2 linked regions of the Zobellia alginiliquefaciens genome follow. The protein of the gene in region 2 interacts with the protein of the main gene of each other region in a pairwise test. Links are inferred from orthologs where the notes say so. Each region holds a gene or a part of one and is shown on either strand. Other genes may lie near its edges.

The links. Proteins that work in one complex are often made in the same cells at the same time.
Region 1: the proteins of rho (region 2) and nusG interact in binary tests that used the Escherichia coli proteins (3 or more experiments, as listed by UniProt). The link is inferred for Zobellia alginiliquefaciens from one-to-one orthologs.

What each region holds. Positions count from the first base shown.
Region 1 is NZ_CP119758.1:3,286,311-3,290,235, forward strand. What follows is about bases 1,223-3,925. They hold nusG (transcription termination/antitermination protein NusG), read left to right. Parts: upstream 1,223-2,149; coding sequence 2,150-2,701; downstream 2,702-3,925. Other genes in these bases: tuf (elongation factor Tu), read left to right, coding at 1,223-1,787; secE (preprotein translocase subunit SecE), read left to right, coding at 1,952-2,140; rplK (50S ribosomal protein L11), read left to right, coding at 2,769-3,206; rplA (50S ribosomal protein L1), read left to right, coding at 3,227-3,916. In the rest of the region: more of tuf, read left to right, coding at 600-1,222. UniProt on the Escherichia coli protein: Part of the processive rRNA transcription and antitermination complex (rrnTAC). The complex forms an RNA-chaperone ring around the RNA exit tunnel of RNA polymerase (RNAP).
Region 2 is NZ_CP119758.1:749,977-758,304, forward strand. What follows is about bases 2,863-5,787. They hold rho (transcription termination factor Rho), read left to right. Parts: upstream 2,863-3,479; coding sequence 3,480-5,096; downstream 5,097-5,787. Other genes in these bases: P0077_RS03185 (DUF4293 domain-containing protein), read right to left, coding at 2,877-3,287; P0077_RS03195 (hypothetical protein), read left to right, coding at 5,371-5,787. In the rest of the region: tRNA pseudouridine(38-40) synthase TruA, read right to left, coding at 1-475; P0077_RS03170 (metallophosphoesterase family protein), read left to right, coding at 589-1,083; P0077_RS03175 (hypothetical protein), read right to left, coding at 1,128-1,988; P0077_RS03180 (hypothetical protein), read right to left, coding at 2,116-2,613; more of P0077_RS03195, read left to right, coding at 5,788-6,123; rpsT (30S ribosomal protein S20), read right to left, coding at 7,774-8,025; proS (proline--tRNA ligase), read right to left, coding at 8,327-8,328. UniProt on the Escherichia coli protein: Facilitates transcription termination by a mechanism that involves Rho binding to the nascent RNA, activation of Rho's RNA-dependent ATPase activity, and release of the mRNA from the DNA template.

The DNA of each region.
Region 1 (3,925 bases), 2.5 Mb from region 2 along the record:
TTTCAAATTTTGTTTTGAATAAACAAAAAAACGTATACATTTGCAGTCCGTTAGAAATAGCGGACTTTTTTATGCCGGAAACGATGTAGAAAAGCCGATGTAGCTCAGCTGGCTAGAGCAGCTGATTTGTAATCAGCAGGTCGTGGGTTCGAGTCCCTCCATCGGCTCTAAAAGTTCTTTAAAAAATTGGTTTGGGGAGATACTCAAGCGGCCAACGAGGGCAGACTGTAAATCTGCTGACTACGTCTTCGCAGGTTCGAATCCTGCTCTCCCCACTTTTTTTAAAAGCCCAATTTTTTTTGGGTGTTGAAATGTTGAATTTTTATAATTGCGGGAGTAGCTCAGTTGGTAGAGCGTCAGCCTTCCAAGCTGAATGTCGCCGGTTCGAACCCGGTCTCCCGCTCTAATAAGCCAAGGTAATGTGTGTGGTTTTGAATCTGCAACGTTGAACCTTGAACCTTGAACCTAATAAGCCGACGTAGCTCAGGGGTAGAGCGTTTCCTTGGTAAGGAAGAGGTCACGGGTTCAATTCCCGTCGTTGGCTCAATTAAGGCATTATTTGTACACTAATATATAACTAAGATTAAAATTCATTAAAAATGGCAAAGGAAACTTTTGATCGTTCCAAACCGCACTTGAATATAGGTACTATTGGACACGTAGATCACGGTAAAACAACATTGACTGCTGCTATTACTACGGTATTGGCGAACGCAGGTTTGTCTGAGCTTAGAAGCTTTGACTCTATTGACAACGCTCCTGAGGAAAAAGAGAGAGGTATTACTATTAACACTTCTCACGTTGAGTATCAAACAGCTAATCGTCACTACGCTCACGTTGACTGTCCTGGTCACGCGGATTACGTAAAGAACATGGTTACTGGTGCTGCTCAGATGGACGGTGCTATTCTTGTTGTTGCTGCTACTGATGGTCCTATGCCACAAACTCGTGAGCACATCCTTTTAGGTCGTCAGGTTGGTATTCCAAGAATCGTTGTTTTCTTGAACAAAGTTGACATGGTTGATGATGAGGAGCTTTTAGAGCTTGTTGAGATGGAAGTAAGAGAATTGCTTTCTTTCTATGAGTATGATGGTGATAACGGACCTGTAATTTCTGGTTCTGCACTTGGTGCCTTGAACGGTGAGCAAAAATGGGTTGACACTGTAATGGAGTTGATGGCTGCTGTTGATGATTGGATCGAGCTTCCTAAGAGGGATGTTGAGAAGGATTTCTTAATGCCTGTTGAAGATGTGTTTACTATTACTGGTCGTGGTACTGTTGCAACTGGTCGTATTGAAACTGGTGTTGCTAACACGGGTGATCCTGTTGAGATTATCGGTATGGGAGCTGAGAAATTGACTTCTACTATTACTGGTGTTGAAATGTTCCGTAAGATTTTGGATAGAGGTGAAGCTGGTGATAACGTTGGTATCTTGTTGAGAGGTATTGAAAAAGCACAAATCAGCAGAGGTATGGTAATCTGTAAGCCAGGTTCTGTAACTCCACACGCTAAATTTGAAGCTGAGGTTTACGTTCTTAAGAAAGAAGAAGGTGGTCGTCACACGCCATTCCATAATAACTATCGTCCTCAGTTCTACGTTAGAACTACAGATGTAACTGGTAACATTTCTCTTCCTTCTGGAGTTGAGATGGTAATGCCAGGTGATAACCTTACTATTACAGTTGATCTTATTCAGCCTATCGCATTAAGTATAGGTCTACGTTTTGCTATCCGTGAAGGTGGTAGAACTGTTGGTGCCGGTCAGGTTACTAAGATTATAGATTAATTTATTATATAGGAAATAATGTAATTAAGGGTGTTCTGCTTTAGTAGGGCACCTTTAAATGCAATTATAAACGGGTGTAGCTCAGTTGGTAGAGCACTGGTCTCCAAAACCAGGTGTCGGGAGTTCGAGTCTCTCCTCCCGTGCGAATTTAAGTAAGAATCATTATGTTAACGTATATAAAAGAATCTATAGAAGAGCTTCGTAACAATGTTACTTTGCCTACAAGGGCCGAATCATCTAATCTTATGGTTGTGGTTGCGGTGTTTTCTATATTGTTCGCTTTGGCGACTTGGGGTGTGGACAGTGCATTCAGCAAATTGGTTCGGTTGTATTTCGATAACATCTTAAACTAGTTTATCGCTATGTCAGAAGTATTGGAAAAGAAATGGTATGTAGTGAGAGCTGTCAGTGGGCAAGAGAATAAAATCAAAGGCTATATTGAAAGTGAAGTAGAGCGCCATGGTTTTTCTGATTATTTAGAAGATGTTTTGGTTCCTACGGAAAAAGTGATTCAGATTCGTAACGGAAAAAAAATTAACAAGGAAAGGGTTTATTTTCCTGGTTATATAATGATAAAAGCCAACCTTGGCGGTGAAATGATTCACATAATACGTTCAATTACGAATGTAATCGGTTTTTTAGGCGAGACAAAAGGAGGGGATCCTGTTCCGTTGAGAAAGACCGAAGTGAATAGAATGTTAGGTAAGGTAGATGAGTTGGCTGTTAATACGGATGCTGTAGCAATTCCTTTCACTCATGGTGAAACGGTTAAGGTTATTGATGGTCCGTTTAATGGTTTTAATGGTACGGTTGAGAAAATCAACGAAGAGAAGCGTAAGCTAGAGGTGATGGTTAAGATTTTCGGAAGAAAAACACCATTGGAACTTAGTTATATGCAAGTAGAGAAAGTATAAGTTAAGTGTTACATATTTAAAGTTGTGTTGCTTCCAAATTGATACAGCTGAAATTTAATTTTAAACAATGGCAAAAGAAATAGGTAAAGTAGTTAAACTACAAGTTAGGGGAGGTGCAGCGAATCCGTCGCCACCGGTTGGACCCGCCTTAGGTGCTGCCGGTGTTAACATCATGGAGTTCTGTAAGCAGTTCAATGCTCGTACGCAGGACAAACAAGGTAAGGTTTTACCTGTTGTTATCACCGTATATAAGGATAAGTCATTTGACTTTATCGTTAAGACACCACCAGCGGCAGTTCAGCTATTGGAAGCGGCTAAGATTAAAAAAGGATCAGGCGAGCCTAACCGTGTAAAATCTGGTAATGTTACTTGGGATCAAGTTAAAACAATTGCCGAGGACAAAATGGTAGACCTTAATGCGTTTACAGTAGAATCTGCGATGAGCATGATTGCTGGTACGGCAAGGTCTATGGGTCTTAAAGTTGCGGGTAAGCGACCTTTCTAAAATCTTAAAAGCAATTTGAAATGGCAAAATTAACTAAGAAACAAAAAGACGCGCACGCTAAGATAGATAAAGATAAACTTTATTCTGTTGGCGAAGGTGCTGCTTTGGTAAAAGAGATTACCAATGCAAAATTTGATGCATCTGTAGATTTGGCGGTGCGTTTGGGTGTAGATCCAAGAAAAGCAAACCAAATGGTACGTGGGGTTGTAACGCTTCCTCATGGTACAGGTAAAGATGTTAAGGTTTTGGCCTTGGTAACACCAGATAAAGAAGCAGAGGCTACTGAGGCCGGTGCTGATTTTGTAGGATTGGATGAGTATTTGGATAAAATTAAAGGCGGTTGGACAGATGTTGATGTTATCATCACTATGCCAAGCGTAATGGGTAAATTAGGGCCTTTGGGCCGAGTTTTAGGACCAAGAGGTCTTATGCCTAATCCAAAAACAGGAACAGTTACTATGGATGTCGCTAAAGCGGTGACTGATGTAAAAGCTGGTAAAATCGACTTTAAGGTAGATAAGACGGGAATCGTTCATGCTGCTGTGGGGAAAGCTTCTTTCTCTGCTGAGAAATTGGAGGAAAATGCTAGAGAGTTGTTGGACACTCTAGTGAAAATGAAGCCTGCTGCTGCAAAGGGTGTGTATATGAAAAGTATTTTCATGTCTAGCACTATGAGTCCTAGTGTTCAATTGGATCCAAAAACAGTTTAATCGAACTGG
Region 2 (8,328 bases):
CTGTATGCGTTTTTGAAAAACATTCAAAATCATTATACTGAAGAAGTAAACGTGCAGCTTCGTTCATTGCCTCAACATTCAATGTGTGTTTTATGTAATGTGCAAAATCACCTAAAAACGGGTTCTTATATTGCAACACCCAATATTCATAAGTACGTTCTTCCGCATCAAACCGTGCATGGGCATCAGAGTTTACCAGAAAAACATCATGCACCGCAATGGCTTCTGGCAATAGGGAATTCAATCTATATACTAACTGCTCTAAATCTTGAATTTCATCAACGTTAAAATGGGCGAACATTTGCTTGGCATGAACACCTGCATCCGTCCTTCCCGCTCCCGTTAATGCTACCGGCATACGCAACAAAGTGGAAAAAGCTTTTTCTAGAACTTCCTGCACAGTAATGGCGTTAGGTTGGTTCTGCCAACCATGATAGTCTTTACCTAAGTATGAAAATTCAACGAAATATCTCAACTGAAACCTTTAATTTTGTGAAGCTCAAAGATACTTCTCTTTAAGTAGACAGAACAAGGCCTTAAAAATTATTGATAAGGTTAAATCTCACAACATAATTTCTTCCCAATTAGATGACCAAAATCCTATTACTTTCCGATACCCATTCACACATAGACGACACTATTTTAAAGTATGCCCGTCAAGCGGATGAAATATGGCATGCGGGTGATATTGGCTCTTTGGAAATAACCGATACACTTCAAAAAATAAAACCTTTAAGAGCTGTGTATGGAAATATTGATGACCATGTGATTCAAAAAGAATTCCCCCTAAACGACCGTTTTTTCTGTGAAGGTGTTGAAGTTTTTATGACCCACATTGGTGGCTACCCCCCTAAATACAATGTTAGAACCCGAGATATTATCAGAGCGAATCCGCCTAAATTATTTATATCCGGACATTCCCATATCCTTAAAGTTATGATGGATAAAAAATTGGGCGTGCTACATATGAACCCTGGCGCTTGTGGCAAACACGGTTTTCATCAGGTAAGGACCATGCTTCGTTTTGTTATAGACGGAAAGGAAATAAAAGATTTAGAAGTTGTAGAACTTGGAAAAAGATAAAAATATAGGGCAGCAATTCTATTGGCCGCCCTCATTTTTCTCTATCAATATTCTAACGAAACTCCCAAAGAGAAGGTACCTCCGTCGTATATATTTTTGCGCTCCACTAAAAAACCTGAATAATCAGAATAATTGGCTACCAAATTTAAATGGTCCGTTAGCTTATACATAGATGTAATTCCAAAATTGGTAAAAGTCGTGCCTTCGCCATACAGGAAAGAACCACTTTGATTGTTGGTTTCTGAAGATAATTTTTCCTGAATTTTCAATTTACCTATTAAATATAGCTTATCAAAGAACAAGTGCCCCACCTCTGCACCTACCTGAAGTTGGTTGCTAAAAGATTCCGTTCTAAAATTCACACTGGTAAATGCAGAGGCATATGTCTTTCCGTTTGCAAAACCATGGGAAGCCGTTAAGGTGGTCCACACATTAAACTCACCATCTGACAACGGGAGATTAATTTCATTGAATTGACCAAAGTCATCCGGGGTAGTAGACTGAGCAAAATTTTCTCCATTATTACTTGGAATATCCAGAGCCACTTGCAAGGACAGTGGAAAGTTCTTTAGCAGCTTATATTTTACGGCCAATTGAATATTTCCTACTCCAGCAACCGTTTCGGTAGTACTAAAACTATTCAACCGCACAATAGGAACGTCCACTAAAGCCGTAAATCGGTCTGTGATACCATATTCTCCGTATAACAACAATCCGCCACTATTAAAGGTACTACCTTGGTCTGCCAATCTACCTTCCGTAGTGTAGTAATCATTAGAGGAAAAATATGATGCCGTGGCTTGCACATAAAATCCTTTTGCTTCTCGTGTCCATCCACTTTGTGCTTGTGAAAAATATGCACAAAAACCGCATATTACGAGTATGATATATTTATTTGTTTTCATAATTCTGTTACTTTATTGATAGGTGTCATCCAGTAGCAAACCGAAGGCCTAAAAAGAAAAAAAGCCTTTGGGAGACATAGAAAAACAGAATTATGCGTCTCTATTCCCAAAGGCCATAAAATTTTATTTACTGTAACTCTGCATTTCCGAAAGGAATATTGGCAGTAGCACACCATAAGATGATATGCGAGTATTTGGCTTCTGGCGTTGCATCTAGTTTAATGTACATCTCACCATTGCCCTGCACATTACCAATCAGCATTAAATCAGGGTTTCCATTTGCCGGATCAGCAGTAAAAGTTTCTGAAGTAGACAAAAATATACCAACTGTACCCGTACCTAGTTCCGTCATAAAATCATCTGCAAAATGAACAAAATCCGTATCGTTCGTATCTTTTCCTAATTCCACAAGCCCTTCTGTAGGCGTACCACTTTCAGCAGTTAAATTTCCGCTACTAGCTACGGTAAAATCACCAACCGGCATGGATGAATCTACTTCAACGGTTTCAGTTTCAGTAACCGTTTCGGTAACGGTTACAGTTTCCACATCGTCATCTGAACAACTTACTACTAACGCTGTCATGGCAAAAGCTACTAGTGCAAAAGAAAATTTTCTGTTTTTCATAATCGTAAAATTTAATTGTTTATCATTATGAAACAGATGTAATACTGACTATCAATACCCCCTCTGTTTCTTGAGACAAACATAGAGCGGCGGTATCACGAAGAATTCAAGAAAGTATGAAAAGTCTATCACAACAATTAAGCATCTTGGGATACTTTTGTGATATTCCCAAAGAAAGTGGCAGATTTTCCTAGAAAAAAAGCATAAAAAAAACCCGGTAACTACTCCGGGTTTTACGCACTAATACTACTAAGATGTTAGGCTTATCGCAAACGATCAACAGATTTCACAAGATCCTCATCCTTCTTAATGGCCCTATTTGCAAGAACCAAGAAAACGATAGAAATAATAGGAATGAGCATCCCAATACCCTTCTCCGAGACCAAAATCTCTCCGGATAAGTTTAGCGAACGGTAAACGAAAAATCCTAGTAAAAAAAGATTCAATATCATATTCAATCTGTTTACCACAAATTGATTTTTTCTATTTTTAAATAATACTATAGCTACAAGTGCAAGCAATGCCGAAACATAAAATGCACCTGATATAAAAACGTCATTTTTTGCAAAAATTTCATTTCCTTCCGCATCTGACCACAGGTTTACCCAAAAAGGCAGTATTCCGGTAATAAGGATAACTATCAATAAATAAACAGTCTGTATTCTTTGAATCATTCTATAAATGCCGTTTTGCTCCACAAAAATACACGTCTTTTTGAAAAAAAACAGTGTCACAAGCAAAATAATTCGTAATATTGTGAGATTATTAGTTATTACACTTACCTTTTGGGAAATCTTTCCCTAGTAATACTCGGATAACAATTCACTTCTTACCAATACTAGAACGTATAATTTATATCATACTTAATGTTTGAAATTTCAGATTTAAAAGCAAAAAAACTGCCTGAATTGCAGGAAATTGCCAAAGGCCTTAATGTGCCAAAGTTCAAAACCCTAAAAAAACTGGACCTTGTTTATCAAATCTTAGATGTACAGGCAGCCAATCCGAAAGTTGTAGCAGAAGTTACTGCACCAAAAACAGAGGAAAAACCAAAGCCCAAGCCAAAACCAAAACCTAGGGCTCGAAAGCCAAGAACGGCACCCGCGGCCGAGGCTAAAAAAGCAGAAGTTAAAACTGCTTCTCCAGAAAAAACAGAAAAAACAGAGCAGGCTGCACCAGCTCCGTCTGAAACAAAAAAACCACGTCCTAGACCGGTAAAGAGAGAGCCTAAAAGCAACCAACAGCACAAAAACCAAAATTCCTCCAACGGTAACACTAAAAATCAACGTCACCAAAAATCCTCTAATTACGATAAGAGTAACTTTGATAAAGACTTAAAAAACCGTTACAAAGAACCAGAATTTGAGTTTGACAGTATTATTGAAAGTGAAGGGGTTCTTGACATCATGCAGGATGGTTACGGATTCTTACGCTCTTCTGACTATAACTACCTTTCTTCCCCTGATGATATTTATGTATCTCAGTCGCAGATTAGATTGTTTGGCTTAAAAACCGGAGATACCGTATTAGGAAATGTAAGACCTCCTAAAGAAGGTGAAAAATATTTTCCTTTAATCAAGGTGAACAAAATAAACGGAATTGACCCTCAAGTGGTGAGAGACCGTGTTTCTTTTGAACATTTAACTCCACTTTTCCCTCAGGAAAGATTTAAATTAGCAGAGAGACAAAGCAATATATCCACTAGAATTATAGACTTGTTCTCCCCTATCGGTAAAGGACAAAGAGGTATGATCGTTTCGCAACCTAAAACAGGTAAGACCATGCTGTTGAAGGATATCGCAAATGGTATTGCGGCCAATCACCCTGAAGTGTATCAAATTATACTTTTAATAGATGAACGTCCTGAAGAGGTAACGGATATGCAACGTAATGTTCAAGGTGAAGTAATTGCTTCTACTTTTGACAAAGAGCCTTCTGAGCACGTTCGTGTAGCCAATATAGTTTTAGAAAAAGCAAAACGTTTGGTTGAATGTGGCCATGATGTAGTGATCCTATTGGACTCCATTACACGTTTAGCAAGAGCATACAACACCGTACAACCTGCTTCTGGTAAGGTATTGAGCGGTGGTGTAGACGCCAACGCATTGAACAAACCAAAACGGTTCTTTGGAGCGGCCCGTAATATAGAAGGCGGAGGATCGCTTTCTATAATTGCAACGGCCCTTACAGAAACCGGTTCTAAAATGGACGAAGTTATCTTTGAAGAATTTAAAGGAACAGGTAATATGGAACTTCAATTGGATCGCAAAATATCCAACAGAAGAATATTCCCTGCTATTGACCTTACTTCTTCCAGTACTCGTAGAGACGATTTATTATTGGACAAGGAAACCATACAGCGTATGTGGATCATGCGCAAGTACCTTGCGGATATGAACCCAATAGAAGCAATGGAGTTTATTGAGCAACGTTTTAAACAGACCAAGAACAACGAAGAGTTCTTGCTCACCATGAATCAATAATATCGACTTGATAGACTAAAAATATCAAACTTTAAAATCCCGAATTCCTTATTACACGGAATTCGGGATTTTTTATGGTTTAGATTCACCTACTTTTTCTTCAAAAAAATAGCTAATAATACCACTTTTTTAGACTTATAGTTGGCAAAAGATTACGGAATTCTATAGATCACATTCTAATTATCCAATTTTTCGGATATCTTTATAGCGCAAAAATTAATTACTTCCCCCGAATTTTGCATGTATAACAAGTAGAACTTAAAAACTTTATGTCATGAAAAATTCGTTGAAATTAGCGCTTACCTGCGCCACATTTATCCTTTTATTATGTATTTCCAGTTGTGTTGAAAAAAAGAACACACCTTGCCCAGAATGCCCATCTGAAACTGTCGCGGACACAGCCTACAGTAATGGCATTATCATGCCGGATAAAGCCCATAAACTTTACGCTAACTATAAAGATAGACGCGTAGACCTTATTCAAGATTATGAAGATGCTATAGACAATGAAAACAAAGACCCTAAACAGCAATACGATAAAAAAAACCAAAGTACCGAAAGCAGCAATGAAGACACTGCCAATTCAAGAAAATTTAAAGTAGCACGCTATGTCTCTTATGAATATGAAGACCTGAAAAAATACTTGGCCTATATTGAAAAAGAAGCTGAGCTATCAGACGAGAAACTCACTACCTTACGATTTTATTTTGGTAACTACGCCAACGAAAAGAAATTTGAAGACGGCAAACCGGTAAAACACCCAAGACAGAATACCGTTATGATGTCCCCTACCGTGAACCGAGACGGCGCAGACCATATATTTTACATTGATGACGCAAAAGAAGGGAAGGACAGAGTTGTTCTTTTAGACAACAACTTTAACAAAAGAAAAGGAGATGGAGCAAATCAAATGACGCCAAACACAAAAAATGAAGCTTCATTTTTACCTGGATTTTTATCCGCACCAAGCGCACCATTCTTTGCAGCAAAAAGCACAACTAAGAATGAAGGACATTCCAATCCATAAAATAGAAAATTTAGGTTAAAAATCACCCTTTTGGCAGATCTTGATTTTTTTTTAAAGAATGCACTAATCCCAATGTATGCCATTACGTTGGGATTAGCTTTATTTAAGTACCCAAAGTATTTTGAATCAAAACTTAAATATCTACCTATCATCTTCATTTACACTTTACTAAATGAATTTTTAGGGTATTTAATTAATAATTACGAGGAGTTTAGCTTAATCTCGGCAAAGACCTATCAAAATTACAACTGGCTAATATATAACATCTATATGGTGGTTTTCTACCTATATTTTTTTTATGTTTTTAGATTCTATATTGAAGATTCAAAACAAAAACAAAATATACAGTATGGCGCAATTTTCTTTTTGTTCATCTGTTTGATAAATGCTTTTATTGATAGCTTTAGCAAATTACCACAAGTGTATTCTTATATCATGGGAGGAATCATCCTTGTGTACTGTTGTTTTTCGTATTTAAATAAGTTTTACAAAATCAACAAAATTTTCATAGCCAAGGAAAATCTTCTATTCTGGCTAAGTATTGGCTTATCGGTTTTTTACATCGGATACCTTCCTCTTAAAATCATAAGACACATACATCTAATTAACGATACCACACCCTCAATACTAATCAAACGAATTCATTTCACCTTAATCGTGGTAAACTACCTATGCTTTATTATCGGTTTTCTAAGAATGAAAAGAAGATTACCCAAATAAAGTTATGTTTTCATTAGACTTACACAATTCTTTATTGATAGCTTAATTTCAAATACACTTTTCCAATATAATTTATAATTTCGTCACTCCACAGGGTGAAAATCTCTTATAAAGTTCATCAATTCAACTAATAACCTTAGGTCAATATCAAATTACACTATATTGCCATATGCTAGAACAGTTATTAGATAATCTATTTATGCCATTCTATGGAATAACCCTGCTAGTATCTCTGTATAAATACCCTAAATATTTTGACACCAAGTTACAGTACCTACCCATTATCTTCTTATACACTTTTTTAAATGAGCTTCTTGGGTACCTAATTTTCTCAAACTACAACATCAGCTTGTTTAAAAACAGCACTTACACTAAATATAATATAGCTATCTACAACATTTACAATATTATATTCTACTTATATTTCATCTACATCTTTATGTATTACATAAAAGATTCTAAAATCAAAAAAAACATTAAACATGGGATGATGGTTTTTGTAGTAGTAGCTCTTGCAAATCCACTTTTTCAAAGCTTTTCTCGCTCGTCGCAGATAGGCACCTACGTTTTTGGGGGAATTGTTTTATTAGGGTCCATTTACTCGTATCTAAAAGAACTCCCTAAGAAGCAAAAAAACAAATGGAGCAAATGCCTACTTTTTTGGCTCGCTTCTGGCCTACTGATATTCTATATTGGCTATATTCCCATAAAAGTTTTCAGACACTACTTCAACATACCTGCAGCACTAGAGAACTCCATACTGCGACCATTACATATAGCCCTAATTATAGTTTGCTATGTATGTTTTACCATTGGTTTTCTAAGAATGAAACAGAGGCTACCCGAACAAGGCTAGTTTGTTAACCATTAGGCATAAAAAAAAGCCCTGATGTACAGTTACATCAGGGCTTTTTATAGATTTTATAAATCTTACAATGCAGCTACGTGCTTTGCTAATTTACTCTTTAAGTTTGCTGCTTTGTTATTATGAATAATATTTCGTTTAGCCAATCTATCGATCATACTAACAATGCTAGGCAATAAAGCTTCAGCATCCTTCTTATTTTCTTCACTACGCAATTTCTTTATAGCGTTACGTGTAGTTTTGTGCTGATATCTGTTACGAAGACGTACCGCTTCGTTTCTTCTGATTCTTTTTAATGCTGACTTGTGATTTGCCATCTTCTTCTAACTTGTTATAATTTTTTAAAAAATTCCTTTCGAACCTTTTGTAGTCCGTAGGGGAATCGAACCCCTGTTACCAGGATGAAAACCTGGCGTCCTAACCCCTAGACGAACGGACCATTAAATCAATCTTTGGATAAAAATCCAGTTACTCTTGTAGTCCGTAGGGGAATCGAACCCCTGTTACCAGGATGAAAACCTGGCGTCCTAACCCCTAGACGAACGGACCATACTTTGCGCAATTGCGGATGCAAAAATACAATTATTTTTTACTAACGCAATAGTTAGCATAATTTTTTT